Regions from separate parts of the Nonomuraea sp. B5E05 genome, predicted to be linked through region 2. Evidence: riboswitches for the same ligand, from Rfam matches in the RefSeq annotation. Region 2 holds a riboswitch; each other region holds the start of a gene.
What was found. A riboswitch is a leader RNA that binds a small molecule or an ion and turns the genes downstream of it on or off. The one in region 2 is predicted to bind cyclic di-AMP.
Positions count from the first base shown of each region.

Region 1: linked by a shared signal. The riboswitch ahead of ABGB01_RS27000 (C40 family peptidase) and the one ahead of ABGB01_RS24235 (hypothetical protein) in region 2 are both predicted to bind cyclic di-AMP.
Region 3: linked by a shared signal. The riboswitch ahead of ABGB01_RS14395 (C40 family peptidase) and the one ahead of ABGB01_RS24235 (hypothetical protein) in region 2 are both predicted to bind cyclic di-AMP.

Region 1 is NZ_JBDPMJ010000015.1:194,916-198,180, reverse strand. Features, by position in the region: gene ABGB01_RS27010 (M48 family metallopeptidase) at 1-193, opposite strand, end outside; gene ABGB01_RS27005 (hypothetical protein) at 206-1,021, opposite strand; gene ABGB01_RS27000 (C40 family peptidase) at 1,140-1,664, opposite strand; cyclic di-AMP (ydaO/yuaA leader) riboswitch at 1,738-1,900, opposite strand; gene ABGB01_RS26995 (C40 family peptidase) at 2,298-3,265, opposite strand, start outside.
Region 2 is NZ_JBDPMJ010000013.1:67,403-70,667, forward strand. Features, by position in the region: gene ABGB01_RS24225 (DUF4032 domain-containing protein) at 1-216, shown strand, start outside; gene ABGB01_RS24230 (alpha/beta hydrolase) at 375-1,220, opposite strand; gene ABGB01_RS24235 (hypothetical protein) at 1,259-1,786, opposite strand; cyclic di-AMP (ydaO/yuaA leader) riboswitch at 1,964-2,098, opposite strand; gene ABGB01_RS24240 (DUF5302 domain-containing protein) at 2,261-2,461, opposite strand; gene ABGB01_RS24245 (class I SAM-dependent methyltransferase) at 2,537-3,106, opposite strand; gene ABGB01_RS24250 (rod shape-determining protein) at 3,230-3,265, shown strand, end outside.
Region 3 is NZ_JBDPMJ010000006.1:327,338-330,602, forward strand. Features, by position in the region: gene ABGB01_RS14385 (RDD family protein) at 1-535, opposite strand, end outside; gene ABGB01_RS14390 (amino-acid N-acetyltransferase) at 621-1,190, opposite strand; cyclic di-AMP (ydaO/yuaA leader) riboswitch at 1,459-1,599, shown strand; gene ABGB01_RS14395 (C40 family peptidase) at 1,606-2,649, shown strand; gene ABGB01_RS14400 (LuxR C-terminal-related transcriptional regulator) at 2,700-2,912, opposite strand.

The DNA of each region.
Region 1 (3,265 bases), on a different contig from region 2:
TCGCGGGCACCCCATCACCCTGCCCCCGTTCGCGACGTCTCCACGCCCCCGCCGCGCCGCCATCCGCCTGCGCGGGGTCCTCCGCGCTGACGGCGCCCGCGGGAACACCGTCACCGGGCCCTGTGGCGGTCACCTCGCCGCCGCCCGCCCCGGCCTCCTCAGAAGGGCCGTCCGCGTCCCGCCGTCCGCTCATCTTTCTCCCCACTCACGCGAGCTGCTCCCGCACGTACGCGCGCCACCGTGCCGTCAGCGTGGCCACGGAGAGCCCGAGCGCGGCGAGCGCCTCGTCGACGCCGGCCGCCTGCGCGTCACGGTAGAGCCTCACCAGGCTCCTCTCACCGAAACGGCGGGAGAGGAACCGACACGCCAGCCAGGCCTCCTGGTACGCCAGCGCGAGGCGTCCGGGATCAGGCCCGCCGACGGCGAACGCCTCAGGCCCCGGCAACGCGGCCGGCACGTGCCCGGCCCGCACCTCGGCGGCCAGCTCGGCGGCGGCCGTGCGCACGGGCAGCCCGGCGTCCCGGTAGGCGACGTAGTCGGCGAAGCCTTCGTAGAGCCAGACGGGCAGCCCGCCGGTGCCCGCGGCGACGTGGGTCAGCTCGTGGGTGAGGACGACGTCCTTGCCGGTGGAGGTGAGCCTGCCGAACGACTCGGGGACGACGATCACCCGCCCGCGGTCGGCCACCGCCGCCAGCCCGTCGAGACGTTCCACGCCGGCCAGCCGGGCAGCGTCCTGCGCGGAGCCGGGAACGATGACCACGGGCCGCACCGGGCGGCCGAGCACGGCCGTGACCCGCAGCCCCGCCGAGTCGGCGCGGCGGGCGAGATCGCTGAGCGTGCCGGGCGCGGCGCGGTGGCCGGTGACGAGGGAACGTGCCCCGCGGGCGGTGACCTGGCCGTCCGGCCACAGGTCACGGGCTCGCGCGGGGAAGACGGGCGATCCGGGGGCGGGCGCGTCGGCGGCGAGGCCGAGGAGGAGGAGCGCGGCCAGCGCGGCTCGTCGGCTCACCTGCTCGGACACGCTGCCGATCGTAGTGGGCCCCGATCGAGAGGGCCGGCCGCCTGCGAGGGGAAGGACGGGCTTTCACGGGAGCCCGCCCGGGCTCCGGAAGATCTCCGAGGGCCCGGGCGGGGCTTCATCACAGGCCGGGACGGACCGCGCCGACGAACGACGACTTGCGCCATCCGCCCAGCTTGTCGATGCGCACCCGTTCGCCTGTCCGCGGCGAATGGATCATCTTGCCCTTGCCGACGTACATGCCCACGTGGCCGAGCCCGTTGAAGAACATGAGGTCGCCGGGCTTGAGGTTGCGCCAGGAGACCTTGTTCCTGATGCCGGCGAACTGGCTGCTCGCCACGCGCGGGAGTTTCACCCCGGCCTTCTTCCAGGCGTACTGGACGAGGCCGGAGCAGTCGAACGAACCAGGGCCTGTGGCGCCGTAACGGTACGGGTCACCGATCTGGTTCTTGGCCACGGCGATGGCCTTGCCGGCCTTCACCTTCTGCCGAGCGATCTTGGCTGCTCGCTTGCGAGCCGCCTTGGCCGACTTCGCGGTGGTGGCGGCCGTGGCCGCCCTCACCGAGGAGACGCCGGCCGTGCCGCTCGTCGTCGCCGCCTGAGCCGTGGGGGCGTGGAGGACCAGACCTCCGGCCGTCACGCTCATCGTGAGGACGACGCCAGGCAGGGCAAGTCGGGACAGACGGGGGTTGTGCAGGGAGGTAGACAGGATTTCTCCTTGGGTCTTCCACGAACGCCTACCGGGTTAGCTGTCGGATTCGGGCCTGGAAGCCGCCCTACGGCGCGATGGCGCGCCGATTCACCCCTGATCCCTGGGGAACTGGGATCGCTGGGTCCCCGGTTCCGTGCCTCCTGACTGCACGGATTCGGCAGGTCATCGCCCGTGTCATGGGGATGGCGCGGCGATGACCAGCGGATCTTCATCTGTCTTCACATCGGGAGGGACCGATGCGGGTTCGCGGCGCCATGGCTTGTGCACCGCGACGACGCCAGAAGCTACGCCGGACGGTCAAGGATCGGCAAAAGCCGAGTCAGGCTGTAAAGATCGACGAAGGCCTCAGTAAACTCCCGAACCCCTGTTGGAACAGGGGGCGTCGTTACCAAAAAGTGACGCTGCTCACATTTCACGAAACACCGGTCTTGTCAGGGGCCAGATGTCGCGTTTGTCACATTCAGCCTCGTATGCGCTGGACCCACGGTGATCAAGAGGGAGCAGAACGTGATCGCGGGCCGCCCGCGCGGCGTCAACGATGGCGCGTCGTAGAAGGAGGGGGCGAAACTACGGGCGGACGGCGCCCACGAGGCTGCGGCCGTAGGCGGAGAGGCTGACGACCTTGACCACGTCACCCGTCTGCGGCGCATGGACAATTTTCCCGTTACCCGCATAAATGCTGACGTGCCCCAGGCCCTCGCTGAAGATGAGATCGCCGGGCTGGAGCGCGTTCAGCGACACCTTGCGGCTGGCGCCCCACGCCCACTGCGCCCACGTCGTCCTGGGCAGTGACACGCCCGCGGCCCGCCATGACGCCTGGGTCAGCCCCGAGCAGTCGTAGCCGCCCGGCCCCGTCCCGCCGAACACGTACGGCTTGCCGACCTGCGCGAACGCGAACCGCAGCACCGCCGCTGCGTTCCCCGACGCGGGTCCCGTGTACTCGATGCCGGTGCTGTTCGGATTGCCGGTCTTGTAGGCGCCCAGCTTCTTCAGGAGCTTCTTCTGCTTGGCGATCAGGCCGAGGATCTCCTTGCGCTCCTTCTCGACCTCGCCACGGACCTCGTCGGCCGACCGCAGGGCGCCCTGCGCCTTGTCGCGTTCCTTCTTCAGCCCGCGGTTCTCCCGGTCGAACGCGGCCAGCTTCTCCGAGCGCTCCTTGGCCATCTGCCCGGCCAGCGCCATCCCGGCCAGCCGTCCCTGCGGGTTGTCGGCGCCGACCAGCCCCGGCATGGTGGTGGCGTAGCCGCCGGCCCGATAGACGGTGGCGGCCATGTCGGCGATCTGGGTGCGCAGGTCGGCGACCGTACGGAGTTTGCGCTTGTAGCTCGTGTTCAGCTTCGCGTAGGTGCCCTTGGCCTTCTTGTAGCGCTCGGTCGCCGCGTTGTAGCGGTCGACGACCTTGTCGGCCTTGTCGTTGAGCTTGTCGAGCTTGGCCTTGGCCTGCCCGATGGTCGGCTTCGGATCAGCGAGCGCCGCCCCCATGGGGGACACCACAAGCCCGAACGCGAGACCCACGGCCACCGGCACCCGGCCAA
Region 2 (3,265 bases):
CCCGCCGGGCTGCGCGGGAAGCTGGAGCCCGCGCAGCTCTTCCACGAGATCCTCGACCATCGCTGGTTCCTGTCGGAGGGCGCGAACGCCGACGTGGGGCTGGCCACGGCCGTGAAGTCGTACGTGGACAACGTGCTCGTGCACAAGCCCGACGAGAAGGCGCTGCTCCCCGACGAGGACGCCCAGACCCCCGGCGAGGACTGGAGTACGGGCTGACCGACCTCGGCCGCTCCCTGCACGACCCGATCGCGGCGGTGGCCACGTGGGCCGAGACCCACGTGGCCGAGATCCTCCGGCACCGGGAGCGGTCCGCGCAACTCGGGAGCGGCCGCGCAGCCCGGGAGCGGCCGCGCAGCCCGGGAGCGGCCGCGTAGTCAGGCGGCGGTCAGCTTGGCGATCTCGCGGGCGATCTCCGGCCAGAGCGGCTCGGGCAGGTCATGGCCCATGCCCGGATAAGTCACCAGCCGGGCGCCGGGAATGGCCGCCGCCGTGGCCCGGCCGCCCTCGACCGGGACGAGCGGGTCGTCCTCCCCGTGCAGCACCAGCGCCGGCATGGTGAGGCTCGCCAGCAGGTCCGTACGGTCGCCCGAAGCCATGATCGCGGCCAGCTGCCGGCCCGTGCCCGCCGGGTCGAAGCAGCGGTCGAACGCGCGCCCGGCTCTCTGGACGACCCGCTCCCGGTCCATCGCGTAGCCGGGTGAGCCGATCACCGCGTACGTCTCCAGCGCCTGCGCCATGACGGCCGCGCGGTCGGCGGCGGGGCGGGCGGTCAGGGCCGCGAACGCGGCCTCCGTCGGCGGAGCGACCGTGGGGCCGGGCGTCGACATGATCGAGGTCAGGGTCAGCACCCGTGCCGGATGCCGGATGGCCAGGGACTGGGCGATCATCCCGCCCATGGAGGCGCCGACCACGTGGGCGGCCGGCCAGCCGATGGCGTCCATGAAGCCCGCGGTGTCGTCGGCCAGGTCGTCCAGCAGGTACGCCGAAGGCGCCCCCGTCGTGGGAGCGCCCAGGTCGTGGAGGTGGGTCGACAGGCCCGCGTCGCGGTTGTCGAACCGGACGACGTGGTGCCCCTGTTCCACCAGGAGCTCGCAGAACCCGTCGTCCCAGTGGGTGAGCTGCGCGCCGAGCCCCATGATGAGGAGCAGGGGCCGCCCGTCGGGGGAGCCGATGCTTTCGTAGGCGATGTCGATGCCGTTCGCGGCTACGCGGAGGGTCACGGTGACCAGAATGACATTCTGGCGCCGCGTTCGTAAAGTCAGCCTCGCCGGGCGTAGGCGCCGGTCGAGAAGGGCACCGGCCGCCCCTTCTTGCCCAGGCCGTCACCCCACTTGGTGATGACGTAGTCGATCTTGATGTGCCCCTTGCCGCCGTTGCCGTTGACCATCAGCGAGCGGGGGTTGAAGGTGCCGCCGGTCAGGTCGGCGAACGTCTTGGCGTCGAGATCCAGCATGATGCCGCGACTGGAGGGCTCCCCCGGCCCTCTGTCCCCGACGAAGAAGGGCATCTTCTTGCCCTTGTAGATCACGTACCCCTCGGTCAGCAGCGGCCAGCTCGGGCTGGCGGCCATGCCCTTCTGCATCGGCTTGCCACTGGCGGGCAGGCCGGTGTCGCCGGCCCTGCCCGAGCCGTCGTCCCAGAAGTACGACGCCGTGGTGGAGCCCTTGTACAGGGCCTTCTTCTCGGACCCTGGATCGGCGTGTGCCGCGGTGCAGGCGACGCTCATCGAGCCGACGGCGGAGGCGGTGAGCAGGGCAAGGGAACGCAGGCCAAAACGGGGAGACATGAAAATGTGAAGTCCTTCGCGAGGGGACGAGGGGGAGGCACGCCGGCAAGAGGGCGCGGCGCTGCGGCACGCTCGAGCGACTACATCGGGCGAGGGAAAGAAAAGGGGGAAGGGGGGCCGCTCAGGCGGCGGCCGGCGCTACGCGATTCGGGGGTACGGCGCGGTAATACATGCGTTATGTCCTCTCCATCACACCTGCCGGGTTAGCTGACGGGTTCGGGCGTGGAGATGCCCTACCGGCACGAGCCGGATTCACCCCAGTGAGGTGGGTCCCCGGTTCCCGATCGAGTCGGGATTCGGCGCCAGCCGGAGGCCCTCTCTTGGGTAAGGGCCAGGTCACCGGCTGGTAATGGCGGCAACTCTAGCAGCGAATCGGACATACGCAAACGATTCGCCATGAACCGGGCAAAGATCTACCTAGCCCGGGAATACGAAAGGGGGTACGGCATGCCGTACCCCCTCAGTCCTTCCGGCTCAGCCGCCGCTCTTGCGCCTGAACGATCTCTTACTCGCAGCCGGGCCGTGCGCCCCGTGAATCTTCGATGGGTCGACGCCCCTGCCACCAGCGCCGGAGCCCGCGTGCTGGTTGCGCTTGCGCTCCAGCGCTTCGCGGAACTTGCGCTTCATCTCGTCCTCGGGAGTTTCGCTGACTTCCGGCTCCGGTGATTCCGCCATGAGGACCTCCACGGTGTTGGGGACAACCACAGCTTCGCACGGCGTCGCTTTCGATGCGAAACCGACCTCGCCCTGTCACCCGTCGCGGGTGAACGCCAGCAGCCGGAACACCGGGTCCGGCCCGTCCCGCCCCTGCCCGTGACCCACGAACGTGGTCTCGCCGGCCTGGCGCAGACCGTGCCGGACCGCCTCCGCCACGACCAGTTCCCGGTCGTCGGCGGGACGGCGCCGGCCTCCGGACCCGTGGGCGGCGCGCTTGTCGACCGTCGTGACGTACACCCCGCCCGGCCGCACCACGCGCGCGGCCTCGGCGATCACCGGACGGGCGTCGCCGAGCAGGTGCAGCAGCCAGATCGTGGTGACCGCGTCGACCGACCCGTCGCGTACGGGTAACGCGCGGCCGTCACCCAGGACCACGTGCACGCGCCCCGCGGCGACCCGCGCCATGCCGGCGGAGGCGTCCACGCCGAGCACCCGCAGGCCACGCCCGGCCAGTTCCCTGCTCACCAGCCCGGTGCCGCACGCGACGTCGAGCAGCGTGCCCCCGGGCAGCAGAGCGCGCACCGCCTCGGCGGCGGCTTCGGCCCGCGGCAGACCGCCACGGGTCTCGTCGTAATGTGCGGCTTCAAGATCGTAGTCGAGCACGACCGAATCGTACGCCGCCGGGTAAAGGGAGACCGTTCGGTTCCTGGTGTTGTGTTGGAGTGCCCCAGGAAATACACCCCGCATGTTGGTCGACGCCCCAGGCGCCATTATGGACGTGCCGTGATGAACGTGTTCGGTCATGACCTGGCGATGGATCTG
Region 3 (3,265 bases), on a different contig from region 2:
CCTGCTGCTGGCCGTAGTCGGGCTGGGACTGGGGCTGCTGGCCGTAGCCCTGCTGCTGACCATACTGCTGGTCGTAGCCGGACTGCTGCTGCCCGTAACCCTGCTGCTGGCCGTAGTCGGGCTGGGACTGGGGCTGCTGGCCGTAGCCCTGCTGCTGACCATACTGCTGGTCGTACTGCTGGCCCTGCTGGGGTTGCTGGCCGTAGCCCTGCTGCTGGCCATACTGCTGCTGGCCGTAGTCGGGCTGAGACTGGGGCTGCTGGCCGTATTGGGGTTGCTGGCCGTAGCCCTGCTGCTGGCCGTACTGCTGCTGGCCGTAGCCCTGCTGCTGACCGTATGGGGGTTGCTGGCCGTAGCCCTGCTGCTGACCATAGGGGGGCTGTTGCCCGTAGGCGTCGTCCGCCCGGTAGCCGACCACAGTGACGTCGGGGTCGGGCTCGCCGGGGTGGCGGCCCGGAGCCTGCTGGCCGTAGTGGGGAGGCGCAGCGTTCTCGCCGGATTCGTCCTGTGGGTACGGCGGCTGTCCGGTGCTCACCGTGTCACCTCGCTTCGAGTGCGCGCGTGGCACGTGTCAGGACACATGCCTGTGCTGCCCAACGTATCGACATAGGTATCAACAATCACCTTTCCATGTGGTCAAGGTCCGCGTCACCCGACGTCAGATGGAGCAGCATGCGGGTGTTGCCCAGGGTGTTCGGCTTGACGTGTTCCAGGTCGAGGAACTCCGCTACACCCTCGTCATACGAGGCCAGCAGCTCGGCGTAGACCTCGGGGGAGACCGGCGTGCCCTGGATGCGGCGAAAACCGTGCCTCGCGAAGAAGTCGACCTCAAAAGTAAGACAGAATACACGTTGCAGACCAAGATCTTTGGCTTGCTGGATCAGCGCTGAGACGATCCGGTGGCCGACTCCCGTGCCGCGGCATTCGGGATCGACGGCCACCGTGCGGACCTCTGCGAGGTCCTCCCAGAGCACGTGGAGCGCGCCACAGCCGACGATCTGCCCGCCACGCTCGGCCACCCAGAACTCCTGTACGTCTTCGTACAGCGTCACCGTGGCCTTTTTCAGGAGCCGCGAGCCCGCGCCCGCATAGGCGTCGACCAGGCGCCTGACCCCCCGCACGTCAGGCGTGCGCGCACGCCGGACCACCACCGCGGTCTCGGGCACAGTCAGTTCGGCCACCTGCTCCATGGCTCTCCAGAGTACAGATGTCATTACGGCTCGGACCTAACTCACATGTCTCCGCCCATCCTGTTACATCTCGTGGCCGGGCGTGCACGGCGTCGCGCCGGGCGGTCGTTCGGGAGGAAGCGCCACATACAGTCACTCCTGCCCGAGTGGCACCGAGATCACCTTGTGACCCTTCGGTTGTGAAACCTCTACAGAGTTGGCAGTTCTGGTTGAGCAGGAACCCGGAGTGCATTAGTGTCCAGCGACGATGATCCCCGCGTGTCGCGCGCGGGGAAGCACGCTCAATTCCTCAGGGAAGCCGGGGACCCGCCGGTGGCGACCGCCATCACGGGGTGAATCCGAGTTTTTCGGTAGGGCTGCTCCGGCCCGAACCCGTCAGCTAACCCGGTAGGCGTCTATGAGAGGAGCCTGGTTGGTGAAGCGCACACTCAACCGTGGGAGGACGTCGGCGGGCAAGCACGCCCGCCCTCCGGAACGCGCCCCGTTGCGCCGCCGTCTCGGTGTGGCGAGTTTCACAGCCGCCGCGCTGCTGCTCTCGGTTCCCACCGTTCCGGCGTCCGCCGACCCCAAGCCCTCGCTCAAAGACCTCGCCGCGCGGGTCGAGAAGATGCACGTCGAGATCGAGACGCTGACCGAGCAGTACAACGGGCAGCGGGAGAAGCTGAAGACGGCCAAGAAGGCCGCCGAGGCCGCGCAGAAGACGCTGACGGCCAGCGAGACGGATCTGGCGGCCAAGCGCGCCAAGGCCGTCCTGCTCGCCCAGAACGCCTACATCACGGGCGGGCTGAGCCGGGCGCTGGCGTTCACCTCCTCCCAGGACCCCGGCAACTTCCTCGACCGCGCCGCGACCACGTTCGCGATCGAGCAGCGGCAGGGCGAGGAGCTCAACCAGCTCACCAAGGCCAGGAAGGCCGCCGAGCGCGCCAGGGCGAGCGCCAGGTCGCGCATCAGCGAGGTCGAGAAGATCGTCAAGGACCTCGACACCAAGCGTGACAAGATCAGCAAGCTGGTCGCCAAGGTCGAGAGCAACCTGTTCAGGCGGGCGCTGGGCGAGGCCGGCCGTCCCGGCACCCGCGCCACCCGCGTCAATCTGCCGATCGCGGGCAGCGGAAAGGCCGCGCAGGCGGCACGGTGGGCGCTCACGCAGCAGCTCAAGCCGTACGTCTGGGGAGCCGAGGGCCCCGGCTCCTACGACTGCTCCGGCCTGGTGATGGCGGCCTACCAGCGGGTGGGCATCTCGCTGCCGCACTACACGGGCAACCAGTGGACGGCCGGGCGGCACATCTCACGCGACGAGATGCGTCCAGGCGACCTGGTGTTCTTCTACAGCGACCTGCACCACGTGGGCATCTATCTCGGCGGCGGCATGATGGTGCACGCCCCTCGGACGGGTGATGTGGTGCGGATCGCGTCGATCGAACGGCGGCCGTTCGCGGGCGCGGTGCGCATCGCCGATTGAAGCTCTGAGCCGAGAGGCGAGCGACGTGAAGGCGCAGTGAGCGGGCGCCGCTAGATCAGCTGGCGGCGTGCCGCCCACGCCACGGCCTCGATCGCGGTGGCGACGCCGATTCGGTCGCAGATGCCGCGCAGCCTCCGGCGTACGGTGCGGCCGCTGATGTCCAGTCGCCTGCCCACCCGATCGACCGTGACTCCTCTGGCGAGTTCCGCCAGTAACGCCAGATCCGCATGGCTCAGCTCAACGCCTTCAGTGAGCACTTCCATCGGGAGCCCTCCCCCCCAACAGCAGGCCTGGACCCCTCTTAGCCAGGCCACAGCCGCTCCTCGCAGACGGTAAACGCATCATGGAAAGGTCGTCAAGCATGACAATCGCCGCTCTTGACCAGCACTATTGACATGATCCGCCGTATGTTGCCGAGTCTCGTCCGCCGGCGGCCTTCGCCGCTCGACATACGGTCCGCGCGCCCTCTCGGTCAGGCCCGACCCGGCGCCGATCGGTCCGGCCGACGTCCCGGTTTTTGATCCATCCGAGCGCTATTTACTGCGTGATCCATACGTACGGGCGGGAACGCGCAGCCGCTCTTCACCACGGGCGGCGGCACGCGGCAAGCCAGGAG